Regions from separate parts of the Kocuria oceani genome, predicted to be linked through region 3. Evidence: riboswitches for the same ligand, from Rfam matches in the RefSeq annotation. Region 3 holds a riboswitch; each other region holds the start of a gene.
The links. A riboswitch is a leader RNA that binds a small molecule or an ion and turns the genes downstream of it on or off. The one in region 3 is predicted to bind cyclic di-AMP.
Positions count from the first base shown of each region.

Region 1: another riboswitch for cyclic di-AMP. It lies ahead of PU704_RS14845 (NlpC/P60 family protein); the one in region 3 lies ahead of PU704_RS15060 (C40 family peptidase).
Region 2: another riboswitch for cyclic di-AMP. It lies ahead of PU704_RS18270 (C40 family peptidase); the one in region 3 lies ahead of PU704_RS15060 (C40 family peptidase).

Region 1 is NZ_JARAMH010000014.1:89,330-93,267, reverse strand. It holds gene PU704_RS14850 (alpha/beta fold hydrolase) at 66-1,001, shown strand; cyclic di-AMP (ydaO/yuaA leader) riboswitch at 1,478-1,663, shown strand; gene PU704_RS14845 (NlpC/P60 family protein) at 1,669-2,169, shown strand; gene PU704_RS14840 (pyridoxal phosphate-dependent aminotransferase) at 2,376-3,575, shown strand; gene PU704_RS14835 (2-hydroxyacid dehydrogenase) at 3,572-3,938, shown strand, end outside.
Region 2 is NZ_JARAMH010000027.1:11,175-15,112, forward strand. It holds gene PU704_RS18265 (MBL fold metallo-hydrolase) at 1-1,116, opposite strand, end outside; cyclic di-AMP (ydaO/yuaA leader) riboswitch at 1,804-1,984, shown strand; gene PU704_RS18270 (C40 family peptidase) at 1,990-2,667, shown strand; partial or broken gene PU704_RS18275 (helix-turn-helix domain-containing protein) at 2,755-3,042, opposite strand; gene gnd (phosphogluconate dehydrogenase (NAD(+)-dependent, decarboxylating)) at 3,308-3,938, opposite strand, start outside.
Region 3 is NZ_JARAMH010000015.1:33,442-37,379, reverse strand. It holds one part of gene PU704_RS15070 (IS5 family transposase) at 1-177, shown strand, start outside; one part of gene PU704_RS15070 (IS5 family transposase) at 177-676, shown strand; gene PU704_RS15065 (four-helix bundle copper-binding protein) at 771-1,181, opposite strand; cyclic di-AMP (ydaO/yuaA leader) riboswitch at 1,778-1,969, shown strand; gene PU704_RS15060 (C40 family peptidase) at 1,975-2,646, shown strand; gene PU704_RS15055 (C40 family peptidase) at 2,922-3,788, shown strand.

The DNA.
Region 1 (3,938 bases), on a different contig from region 3:
CCTAGCGTGAAGGCAACCAGGCGCCACAGGAGCACAACAGCGACCATCGGAGACCGGGAGAACGCATGAGCGCGCGCACGGAGGACCAGGGCAACCGCAGCGTCACCGCGCCGGACGGACGCCGCCTGGAGTTCCGGCTCATCGGCCCGCCCGGCGGCCTGCCGGTGGTCTTCCACCACGGCGCGCCTGGCGCCGCGGTCCCGTTCGGGCCGCTCGAGCGCGCGGCTACGGAGCGCGGGCTGCAAGTGCTCACCGTCTCGCGCCCCGGCTACGGCACCTCGGACCCGCTCCCAGAAGAGACGGCCCCCGGCACGGTGGCCGGCGCCGTGGCCGACACTCTATGCGTGCTGGACAACGTGGGTGCGGAGCAGTTCCTCGCCCTGGGCTGGTCCAGTGGCGGCCCGCGCGCCCTGGCGTGCGGCGCGCTGCTGCCCGGCCGCTGCCGCGCGGTCGCCTCGCTGGCCGGCTACGCCCCGCCGCGCGCCGAGGGACTGGACCCGGTCGCCGGGATGGACGAGGACAGCGCGGCCGAGTTCACCGCCGCCCGGCAGGGTCGCCGGGCACTCGAGGCCTACCTCGAGGAGCAGGTGCAGGCCATGACCGCGGCCGCCTCGGCGCCGGACGGCGACGTCGTCGAGCTGCTGCGCGCCATGCTCCCGCCGGTGGACCGGGCGGTGATGACCGGGGACTTCGCCGACTACGTCATGGGCGCGGCCGAGCACTCCCGGCGCCAGGGCATCGTGGGCTGGCGCGACGACGACCTGGCGGTAAACCGCCCCTGGGGCTTCGCCGTGGAGGAGATCGCCGTGCCCACCCGGATCTGGCACGGCCGGGAGGACCGCACCGTCCCCTTGGCCCACGGGGAGTGGCTCGCCGCGCGCATACCAGGCGCCTGGGCGCACCTGCTGGAGCACGAGGGGCACCTCTCCCTCGTGGCCCAACTCGACCGGGTCCTGGACAACCTGCTCGACGCCGCCGAGGTCGACGAGGGCGGGATGTAGGGCAGGCACGCCGGAAGGGTCCGCGAAGAGAACCGACCCACACCGGCGGTCATGACAAGCGCCATAATTTCTTTTAGCGAATTCTTGTTTGAACCTTGTGACCCACAAAGATGTCGCCCTTTCCGCCCCTGCCAAGGAGCCGCTCACGTCGGCCGCCTAATGCTCCGTGAAGCATTCCCCGCGGTTTCTCGCGCCATAACGCGCGTGTCACCCCCGGACGCCCCGCCCCAGGGCAGAGGCGGACTCGCCAGCGGACACGAGTGGAACAGAGCCCCAGGTCAAGCCCACTTTTGTCTTGAGATGCGCCTACCAGAGGATCCCCGTCGGCGCCCCTCCCCAAGCAGCTTCGCGCGAACGCGAAGGCTCACGGCCGGATTGCAGCAGATTCCGAGACACGCCCGTGATGAAAACGAGACTTTCTCGTTACTTTTCGATTAGTGTTCTCTCCGTGCCGATTCCCCCACTTATCGGCACCCCCGTGCACATCGCCGAATTCTGCCGGTGCCCGGGGCCCCCTGAACACATCGCTCGGCAGAAGCGGGGGAACCAGAAACGGTCCCTCCCCTGGGACCTAGGGGTTAAGTCGCCAGGGCCTCCACCCTGCGACCGGGTGTCTCCCACCCGCATCCGACAGCTCACCTCGCAGGCAAGAGGGAGGACATCACTCATGCCCATCTTCCACTCCCGCACGCCCCGCCACCGCGCCCAGCGCGCGTTCCCCCTGGGACGCACGGCGACCATGGCGGTCGCCGCCGGCGCCATGGCGCTCGGCAGCGTGGCTCCGGCCCAGGCCGCCCCGGCCGCAGCCCCCCAGCAGCTCCTCAGCATCCAGTCCCAGTCCGGCAAGGCCGCGACCATCGCCGCCGCGGCCAAGAGCCAGCTCGGTGTGGGTCAGGACTGCACCTCTCTGGTCACCAAGTCCCTGCGTGCGGCCGGGATCAACCACCACGGGTGGCCGGTCTCCTACCTGAATCTCGGCCACCGGGTCTCCGCCGCCCAGGCCCAGCCCGGTGACCTGGTCTACTACGCCAACGGCGGCATGGGCTTCGCCCACATCGCCGTGTACATCGGCGGCAGCAAGGCCGTCCACGGCGGCTGGAACGGCCACCAGACGGTCATCCAGACCGTCCACGTCGGCTCGGGACCCGTCTACATCCGCGTGCGCTGACCCCACGCATGTGAGCGGGAGCGCGGTTCCGACGGAACCGCGCTCCCGCTCACATCGGGACGACGTCTGGAACGGGGAAACCCCACGGCACTGCTCCCTGTCGGAATTGGTTACCGCACCACCCTTCACAGCCTGATATATGAGTCGTATGCTCAGGGTGGATCCGCCCACGGATCGACCGCCAACTCGACGAGGAGTGGAACAGCATGCGAGAACTCGCGCACCGGCTCGACCGGCTGGGCACCGAAACCGCCTTCAGCGTCGCCCAGGCCGCGGCCGCCTGGAAGGCGCAGGGGAACCGCGTGTACCCCTTCCACCTCGGCGACATCAACATCCCGACGGCCCCGCACATCATCGAGGCCATGAACCGGGCCATCGCCGACGGCTACACGGGCTACTGCCCCGGCCCCGGCATCCCCCAGCTGCGGGAGGCCCTCGCCGAGGACCTCGGCTCGCGCCGCGGCATCGACCTCACCCCCGAGAACATCGTCGTGATGACCGGCGGCAAGCCCGTCATCACGAAGTTCCTGCAGGCGGTCATGAACCCAAGCCAGGAGGTGCTCTACCCGAACCCCGGCTTCCCGATCTACGAGTCGCAGATCGAGTACCTCGGCGGCACGGCGGTGCCGTACCGCTACCTCCCCACGGAGAGCGGCTTCGCGATCGACCTCGACCAGGTGCGCGCCTCGATCACCTCGAACACGGTCGCCATCATCTACAACGACCTGCAGAACCCCATCTCGGCCGAGTCGACGGCGGCCGAGCGCGAGGCCATCGCTCAGCTGGCCCAGGAGCACAACCTCTGGGTGCTCTCCGACGAGGCCTACTTCGAGACGCGCTACGAGGGGGTCTCGAGCTCGATCGCGTCGCTCCCCGGCATGGCCGAGCGCACCGTCATCCTGTACACGTTCAGCAAGAAGTTCGCCATGACCGGCTCGCGCCTCGGCTGCGCCGTCGCGCCGCCCGAGATCGCCAAGGTGCTGAGCACCCTCAACACCAACGACGAGTCCTGCACCACGCACTACGTGCAGTGGGCCGGCGTCGAGGCGCTCCGCGGCCCCCAGGAGCCCGTGCAGCAGATGCTCGACGTCCTGCGTGAGCGCCGAGACGCCGCCTGCGAGCTCGTGAACGCGACTCCCGGCATGCACGTTGCCGTGCCGCAGTCGACCTTCTACCTGTTCCCGGACGTCACCGCCGCCATGGAGCGCATGGGGTACACGGCGGTCGGCGACTTCGCCACGGCGGCGCTGCACGAGACCGGCGTCTCCTTCTGCACGAGGGAGCACTTCGGCCGGCGCCTGCCGGGTGAGGAGCAGCAGTACATCCGGCTCGCCTACTCGGGCATCGACGTCGCCGACATCCGCGACGGCCTCGGCCGCCTGTGCCAGTGGATCGAGTCGGCATGAGCCGGGTCGTCGTCACGGGACAGGTGCCCGACGCCGCCGTCGAGAAGCTTCGCGCCGCGCACGAGGTCGACGCCTGGCCGGGCCCGCAGTCGATCGACCGCGAAGAGCTCCTGCGCCGCGTGGCCGGCGCCGACGCCGTGGTGAGCCTGCTGACCGAACGCGTCGACGCGGAGCTTCTCGACGCCGCCGGCCCGCAGCTTCAGGTGGTCGCGAACGTCGCCGTCGGCTACGACAACATCGACGTGCCGGCCTGCAGCGAGCGCGGCGTCGTGGCCACCAACACCCCCGGGGTGCTCACGGAGGCCACCGCGGACATCGCGCTGGGCCTCGTCCTCATGGCGACCCGCCGGCTCGGCGAGGGGG
Region 2 (3,938 bases), on a different contig from region 3:
GGAGACCAGCCGCGGGGTGGTCTGCGGCAGGCCCTCGATCCCGGTGACGTAGCCGGCCACGGCGTCGATGCCCACGCGCACCAGGTGGTCCCAGAACTCCTGGGCGGCCTCCTGGTCGGGCGCCAGCAGCACCAGCGGCCGGTCGTCGGCCTCGGGGTTCACGGCCCAGGCGCCGAAGGTCGCGATCGACTTCCCCGCCGGGATGTTCAGCGCCCCGGCCACGGTCCCGGTGTGCACCTCGTCCGCGGAGCGGGTGTCCACGAAGGTCACCTCGCCGGCCGCCAGCTGCTGGGCGACCTGCTGCGGGTCGAACTCGGGCAGGGGCGCCCGATCGCCCATGACGGCCGGCCCCCGGCGGTTCTGGTTCTTCATCCGGCCGAAGTAGAACGGGGCGTCCGGCTGGCCGTCGAGCAGCTCGGCGACGAAGCCGGCCTCGTCGTCGGCGGCCAGGTAGGGGCCCCACCAGGCGTAGAGCCGCTCGTAGCCCACCGTGGTGGAGGGGATCGCGCCCAGGGCCTTGCCGCAGGCCGAGCCCGCGCCGTGGCCGGGGAAGACCTGGACGTGGTCGGGCAGGGTCAGGAACTTCTCCTTGAGGCTGGCGAACATCTGCTGTGCGCCGAGAAAGCGGGTGTCCACGCCGCCGGCGGCCTCGTCCAGCAGGTCCGGGCGGCCCAGGTCGCCGGAGAACACGAAGTCGCCGGTGAGCAGGTAGCCGGGGGCGTCGGCGAAGGCGCCGTCGGTGACCAGGAAGGACAGGTGCTCGGGGGTGTGGCCCGGGGTGTGCACCGCGGCCACCACGATGTTGCCGATGCGGATCTCGTCGCCGTCGTGCAGGCGCGCGGCCTCGAACTCGTACTGCCAGTCCTCCCCGCCCTCGCCGGAGACGTGGATGTCCGCGCCGGTGGCCGCGGCCAGCTCGCGGGTGCCGGAGAGGTAGTCGGCGTGGATGTGGGTCTCGGTGACCGCGGTGATCTCCATGCCGTTCTTCGCGGCTGTGTCCCGGTAGACGTCGATGTCGCGGCGGGCGTCGACCACCAGCGCCTGGCCGGTGCGCTGGCACCCGATGAAGTAGCTGGCCTGGGCGAGGTCCTCGTCGTAGATGCGCTCGATCAGCATGAAACTCTCCTTCACGGAGTCAGTGGAACAAGGGTTCGGCGGAGGTCCCTCCGGCCATCTGCCCACCAGCGTAATACCCCCCGGGGTATGTTGCAAGTACCCCCCGGGGTACCTTGAAGAAGTGATGTTTGGCCTTTCCAGCGTTCCGTCGGCGTCGGCGAGCACGGCGGCACGTGAACTGAAGCGAGACCATCAACCAGGGAGAGCCGCTGCCCAGATTCGTTGGGGTGAGGCGACCCCCACCAGGCGGCACGGACGGCCCCTACGCGTGAAGATTCCGTGAAGCTATCCGCGCTTTCCGCCCCCGTGCGCTGGCATTTGAATGTGAGGTAGCTGGCACTTCATCCGTCAACAGGAGCGGGATTTCGCGTGCTACGGCCTCCGCGGGCCGGGGCCTTCCCTGGAGCGGCCGGGGGGCGCCCAGCAACGATCGACACATGCCGCCACCAAGGGGTGGCTTGCGAAATAGCAGGTCAAAACGTCCTTCGGGCTGCCACTGCGGACCGCGAGCTGGTCGGAGGACTGAGCCCCTCCACCCTTGCCGTCGGCTCTAGCTGAGGGGCAGGCTCTTCAGCGCCGACCCATGACAGTGAGCCAGATCCCTCCCCGCCTGCATCGTTATCAGTCCGTTATATTTACGCTATGGTCCTCTACGTGCCGATGGCCAATCTCATCGGCACCCCGGGCACTTCGCCGAATCCTGCCGGTGCCCGGGGTCCGCATCACAGAGACGACTTGGCAGGAGCGGGGGAACCACACACGGTCCCACCCCCGGGACCTAGGGGTTAAGCCGCCAGGGCCCCCACCCTGCGGCCGGGTGTCTCCCACCCGCATCCGACAGCTCACCTCGCAGGCAAAGGGAGGAACTCACTCATGCCCATGTTCCAGCGCCACACTGCTCGCCACCGCGCCCAGACCTCTTCGCGCCTGGTACGCAACACCACGTTGACGGTCGCCGCCGGCGCCGCAGTGCTCGGCTCCATCACCCCGGCCCAGGCCTACGCCGAGCTCCCCGCCTCCTCGGGGACCTCCTACGCCGCTCCCGTCTCTGCGGTGGCGACCCTCGCCACGACCACCGCCCCAGCGCCCACCACTCCCGCGGCCCCGGCCGCACCGGTCTCTGAGACGGAGGCCGCCCCGACGCCGCAGACCACCTCGACCTCGAGCCTCTCCACCCAGTCCTCAAACGTCTCCGAGCTCACCGGGGACTCCACCGCTGCCGGCGGCCTCGTCGGCACCGCGATGCAGGGCGTGGGCACCGGCTACGTCTGGGGCGGCACGGACTTCGGCGCCTGGGACTGCTCCGGGTTCACCCAATGGGTCTACGCCCAGAACGGCATCGACCTCCCGCGCACCAGCCAGCAACAGTGGGCCGCCGGCACCCCGACCACCAACCCGCAGCCGGGAGACCTCGTCGTCCAGAACGGCGGCGCCCACATCGGGATCTACCTCGGTGGCGGCAAGATGATCTCCGCGCTGAACCCCACCCAGGGGACCTTCGTCCACTCCGTGGACGCCATGCCGACGGACGGCTACGTCACCTTCCGCTGAATCTGGAATGCAGTCCCACAGTCGCCCATGACGGCGTGAGCCGTCACGGGCGACTGTGGGACTGCGGCAACACCCGAGGTGACGGACTCAGATCGCCGTCGCCTGCGGCAGCTCCCGGATCCGGCGATAGAGAGTGGCCCTGGACATCCCGAGGTCCCGAGCAACCTGAGTGGCCGGCTCCCCACCCTCGATGAGTCGCAGCGCGTTGCGAATCTGAGAATCCATAAACGTCTGGCGCCGCCCGCCGAGGTCCTTGCCGGCAGCCCTCCGCTTGGCCACCGAGTCAGTGATCCGCTCCCGCTTGATCTCCAGCTCCATCTGCGCCAATGCGGCCATGACGGTAAGGACCATCGAGCCCGGGACTGGCGCACGATCGGTGACAACTGAGCTGACTTGATGACCGCTATCCGGCCATATGTAAGGCCGGTCTACCTTTCTGATTCGCGACGAGGGAACTTTCCTCGTCCACGTCACCGACCGGTGCGGCCGTCCCGAGCCGTGTCGGTGTTGGTGCAGTAGTGGGAGGTCCGGCGGGTGGACGGAACCGTCAGCTTCTGGAGGCCCTACAGCGATTCCGCTGGCAGCCTGGTGCCGGCCGCGCACTGTGTTCCCGGTCTCCGCCGGGGTGGATGGCGCGGCTCTACTGCTCGGCGGGGTGGGCCGGGTCCTCACCGGGGCCAGCCTCGACATGCTCGGGCCCGGCCGCGGCGTCCTTGACGGCATGGCCACCGAACTGCTGGCGCATCGCCGCGATCATCTTCATCGCCGGGCCCTCGTCCTGGCGAGAGGCGAAGCGGGCGAACAGAGCGTTGGAGATGGCCGGAACCGGTACCGCCAGATCCAGGGCGGCTTCCACGGTCCACCGACCCTCCCCGGAGTCCTCGGCGTAACCGGCCAACCGATCGAGGTGCTCGTCCTCGTTCAGAGCGTTGACCGCCAGATCGAGCAACCAGGACTTGATGACCGAGCCCTCACGCCAGGAGTTGAAGGTCTCCCGCACCGACGTGACATGACCGGCGGCCTCGAGCAGCTCCCAGCCCTCGGCGTAGGCCTGCATGATGGCGTACTCGATGCCGTTGTGGACCATCTTCGCGAAGTGGCCGGCACCGTGCTCCCCGGCGTGCACGAACCCGAACTCCCCAGCGGGCTTGAGAGAGTCGAAGATCGGCTGGACCTTCGCCACGGTCGTCTCGTCCCCGCCGACCATCAGGGCGTAACCCTGGGTGATGCCCCACACCCCGCCGGAGACCCCACAGTCGAGGTACTCGATG
Region 3 (3,938 bases):
GGGACCTGCCCCCGGCCCTGGGCTGCGGGTCCGGGCACACCGCCTGGCGCCGGCTCAGGCAGTGGCAGGGGGCCGGGGTGTGGGAGAAGCTGCACCGGGCAGTGCTCGAGGAGCTCTCCGAGCAGGAGATCCTCGACTGGTCGCGGGCCAGTATCGACGCGGTGTCCGTACGTGCCAAAAGGGGGGCGAGCTGACCGGCCCGAACCCCACCGACCGCGGGAAACCGGGGACGAAGTACCACCTGCTCACCGACGCGGCCGGGCTGCCCCTGCATGTGCTGGCCTCAGCCGCAAACGTCCACGACAGCAAACTCTTCGAGCCGTTGCTGGAGACCAACCCGAGTGTGCGTGGCCGGCGAAGGCGTCCGGGGCGGCCCCGCCGCCGGCCGGAGAAGCTGCACGCGGACAAGGGCTACGACTACCCGAGGTGCCGCCGCTACCTGCACCGGCGAGGCATCAAGGTCCGGATCGCCCGGCGCGGAATCGAGGCCAAGACCCACCTGGGCCGGCACCGCTGGGTCGTGGAGCGCACCATCTCCTGGGTCCTGCGGTTCAAGCGTCTCGGGATCCGTTACGACCGCACTGCAGCCACGCTGCTCCCGCTGCTCTTGCTCGCCGTCACGCTCATCAACTTCCGCCGACTGCGTCAGGTAGAAGAGTTACGAGACCAGGTCTAAAGGTCTGGGATCCCACCCGTGGCGCCGATCCCAGCCGGCCACGGGCCTTCTCACCGCCTCCGCCGCCCGGGTGATGGGTCAGCGCAGGTTCTGCTCAGCCCAGGGAGGCGACCAGCTCGGCGCAGGCGGCCTCGCAGCGCCGGCAGGCCTCAGCACAGATCCGGCAGTGCTCGTGCATGTCCGCGTGCTTCTCGCACTCATCGGCGCACGCCTTGCAGGCCATCTGGCAGGCCCGGATCGTATCCAGGGTGATGTTGGCGTCGTAGCCGGTGTGCCGGGAGAGCACCCGCCCGGTGACCTCGCACAGATCCGCGCAGTCCAGGTTGGTGCGGATGCACTTGGTCAGCTCCGCGACCATGTCCTCGGACAGGCACGCATCGGCGCAGGCGGTGCAGGTCTGGGCGCACTCGAAACAGGCCTCGATGCAGGCGGCCAGCTTCTCCTTGTCCACCCCACCGAGGTCCTTCGGGTAGGTCTCCAGCATCGCGCTCACGTGATGAGTCATGACTTGCTCCTTCATCGGTTCAGCAGGAGACGAACCGGCCGGAGCCAGCCCGCCATGTCATCGACCGTAGACTGCCGTTTCCGTGTGACGCGCCCCGAAAGTTTGAAGATTTGATGAAGATCAACACCTCAGTGGTGCGCAACTGCATCCCATCGACTGACTTGCACATCGGTGCAGCGGGCCGAATATAGAGATTCCGTGAAGAAATCCCGCCGTGCACCTCGAAAAGGCGCCCCGAGACCTTCCCAAACTGTGAGCCACCTCGAAGATTCCCTCACGGAACCTTGGTACTTGCCCAAGCAACGCTGGAGACTACGCGTAGTCCTAGGCCCCTTGTCGTCGTCGACTGTGTCCAGCGAAATGCGCGCCACGATGCCATTTTGCCTAGTCATCCGGTCCCGGGTCGGCCAATAGCTGGGTGACGAGGTCCACTGGGCGACGAACCTATCTCTTCCGGAACGAGCCTTCCCGGGGCCGGGAGTCCGGCTTCTCAGCCCCGGCCGAGGGAAGAATCCAGGCCGTGACCTAAACGTGACACTTTCGTTATGGATGGGCTACTGTCCACTGCGTGCCGATGATCGATCTGGTCGGCGCCCTCGTGCACATCGCCGAATTCTGCCGGTGCCCGGGGTCCTTGAAGAGATATCGCTTGGCAGAAGCGGGGGAACCATTTTCGGTCCCGGTGATCCGGGCCTTGGGGTTAAGTCGCCCAGGACGCATGCGTCCGGGGTGGCCGGGTGTCTCCCACCCGCATCCGACAGCTCACCTCGTAGGCAAAGGGAGGAACTCACCCATGTCGCTTTTCAAGCAGAACACTGCCCGCCACCGCGCCGGAATCACCTCGAGTGCGGTGCGCAACACCACGATCGCCGCCGCCGCCGGTGCGGCACTCATCGGCTCCATCGCCCCGGCCCAGGCCTACGCCGAGATCCCCGTAGCCTCCAGCACCACCTCGTGGGCGCCCGTCGCTTCTTCGGCGGCCAACTTCGCCACCAATACCTACCAGGCTCCGGCCGCTGCCCAGCCCGTGGCCACCCCGGCGTCCCAGGCCTCGGCGCCCGAGCAGACCGCCACCACCGCGAGCCTGTCGACCCAGTCCGCGGACATCACCCCCCTTGGGGCCGATTCCTCCTCCGCCGGCCTGGTGGCCACTGCCATGCAGGGCGAGGGCACCGGCTACGTCTGGGGTGGCACTGCCTTCGGCGCCTGGGACTGCTCCGGGTTCACCCAGTGGGTCTACGCCCAGAACGGCATTGACATCCCCCGCACCAGCTACCAGCAGATCGCCGCAGCCACCCCGACCGCCAACCCCCAGCCCGGGGACCTGGTCTCCATGCGTGGCGGCGGGCACATTGGGATCTACATCGGTGGTGGCAAGATAATTTCGGCGCTCAACCCCATCCAGGGCACCTTCGTCCACTCCGTGGACGCCATGCCGGTGGACGGCTACTACACCTACCGCTGACCCGGCTCGCCCTCCGCAACGACCGGGGTCGTCGCGGAGGGCCCTGGGCACTCCGTCTGCTGCGCATGAGAGTCCCAGCCTCTCCGCACGAGCTTCTCGTCCTTTACGGACACCGCACCTCTCCTCCACTCATCCGCCGTGCACGGTACTCCTGATCCGGATCGCCGCACTGCCGGCCACCGTGACACCTCGCACCCCTGCCCGGGGTAATCCGTGCTGTCACCGCACCGTTCCGGTAGATCTGCCCGGCCCTCCAGAAAGCCTCCTGAATCCCCATGACTCGTGACGTGAACTCCTCCAACGGCATCGGCTCGTTGTTCACCGGCAAGGCCCGCACCGTGGCCGCCGTCGCGGCCTTCTCGGGCCTGGCCCTGGCCACCACCGTCTCCGTGCAGGCCGCCCCGGCCCAGGAGGGCGCCGCTACCGACGCCCCGCTGTCGGCCGTCGCCGCAGCCACCCCGTCGGCCGCCCCCACCGTGTCCCTCGAACCGGTCGCCCACGTGACCAAGACCGAGCAGAAGACCGCGAAGGTAGAGCCCAAGGCCGAGGCCCCGAAGCCCGTGGTCGCCCCGCAGCCGGCCGTGCAGGCGGCCTCTGTGGTGCAGGCAGCTCCCGCCGTGGCCCAGGCGGCTCCCGCGGCCCAGGCCGCCCCTGCGCCGAAGCCCGTCGTCACCCCGGTACCCGCCCCGGTGGTTCAGGCCGCACCCGTCGTCGAGGCCCCGAAGCCGGTCCCGACCCCGGTTACCGCCCCGGCGCCCAAGCCCGCCCCGGCGCCGGCGGCCGAGCGCACCCTCGCCCCGCAGAGCTCCGCCTCCGGCAAGGGGGCCACCATTGCCTCTGCGGCCATGGGCCAGCTCGGGGTAGGACAGGACTGCACCGCAGCGGTGAACAATGCCCTGCGGGCCGCTGGCATCACCTTCCGGGGCTGGCCGGCTGATTACTTCACGCTGGGCACGCAGGTCTCCGCCGGCCAGGCGCAGCCCGGCGACCTCGTCTACTACGCCGACGGCGGCATGGGCACGGCCCACATCGGCGTGTACATCGGTGGCGGCAAGGCCGTCCACGGGGGCTGGAACGGCGGCAGCACCGTCGTCGACAGCGTCAACGTGGGTTCCGGGCCCACCTACATCCGCGTGCGCTGAACCCGGACGAACACAGTCTCCGGGTGTGCGGTTCCTGATCGGCCAGACAGGTTCCGCGCACCCGGTCTTTCACTATCTTGGTGGGGCGGCTGACACCTGTCCCGGTGACTCACTGCAGGAGCGCGGCATGCTGGCCTTGCGATGGCCCTG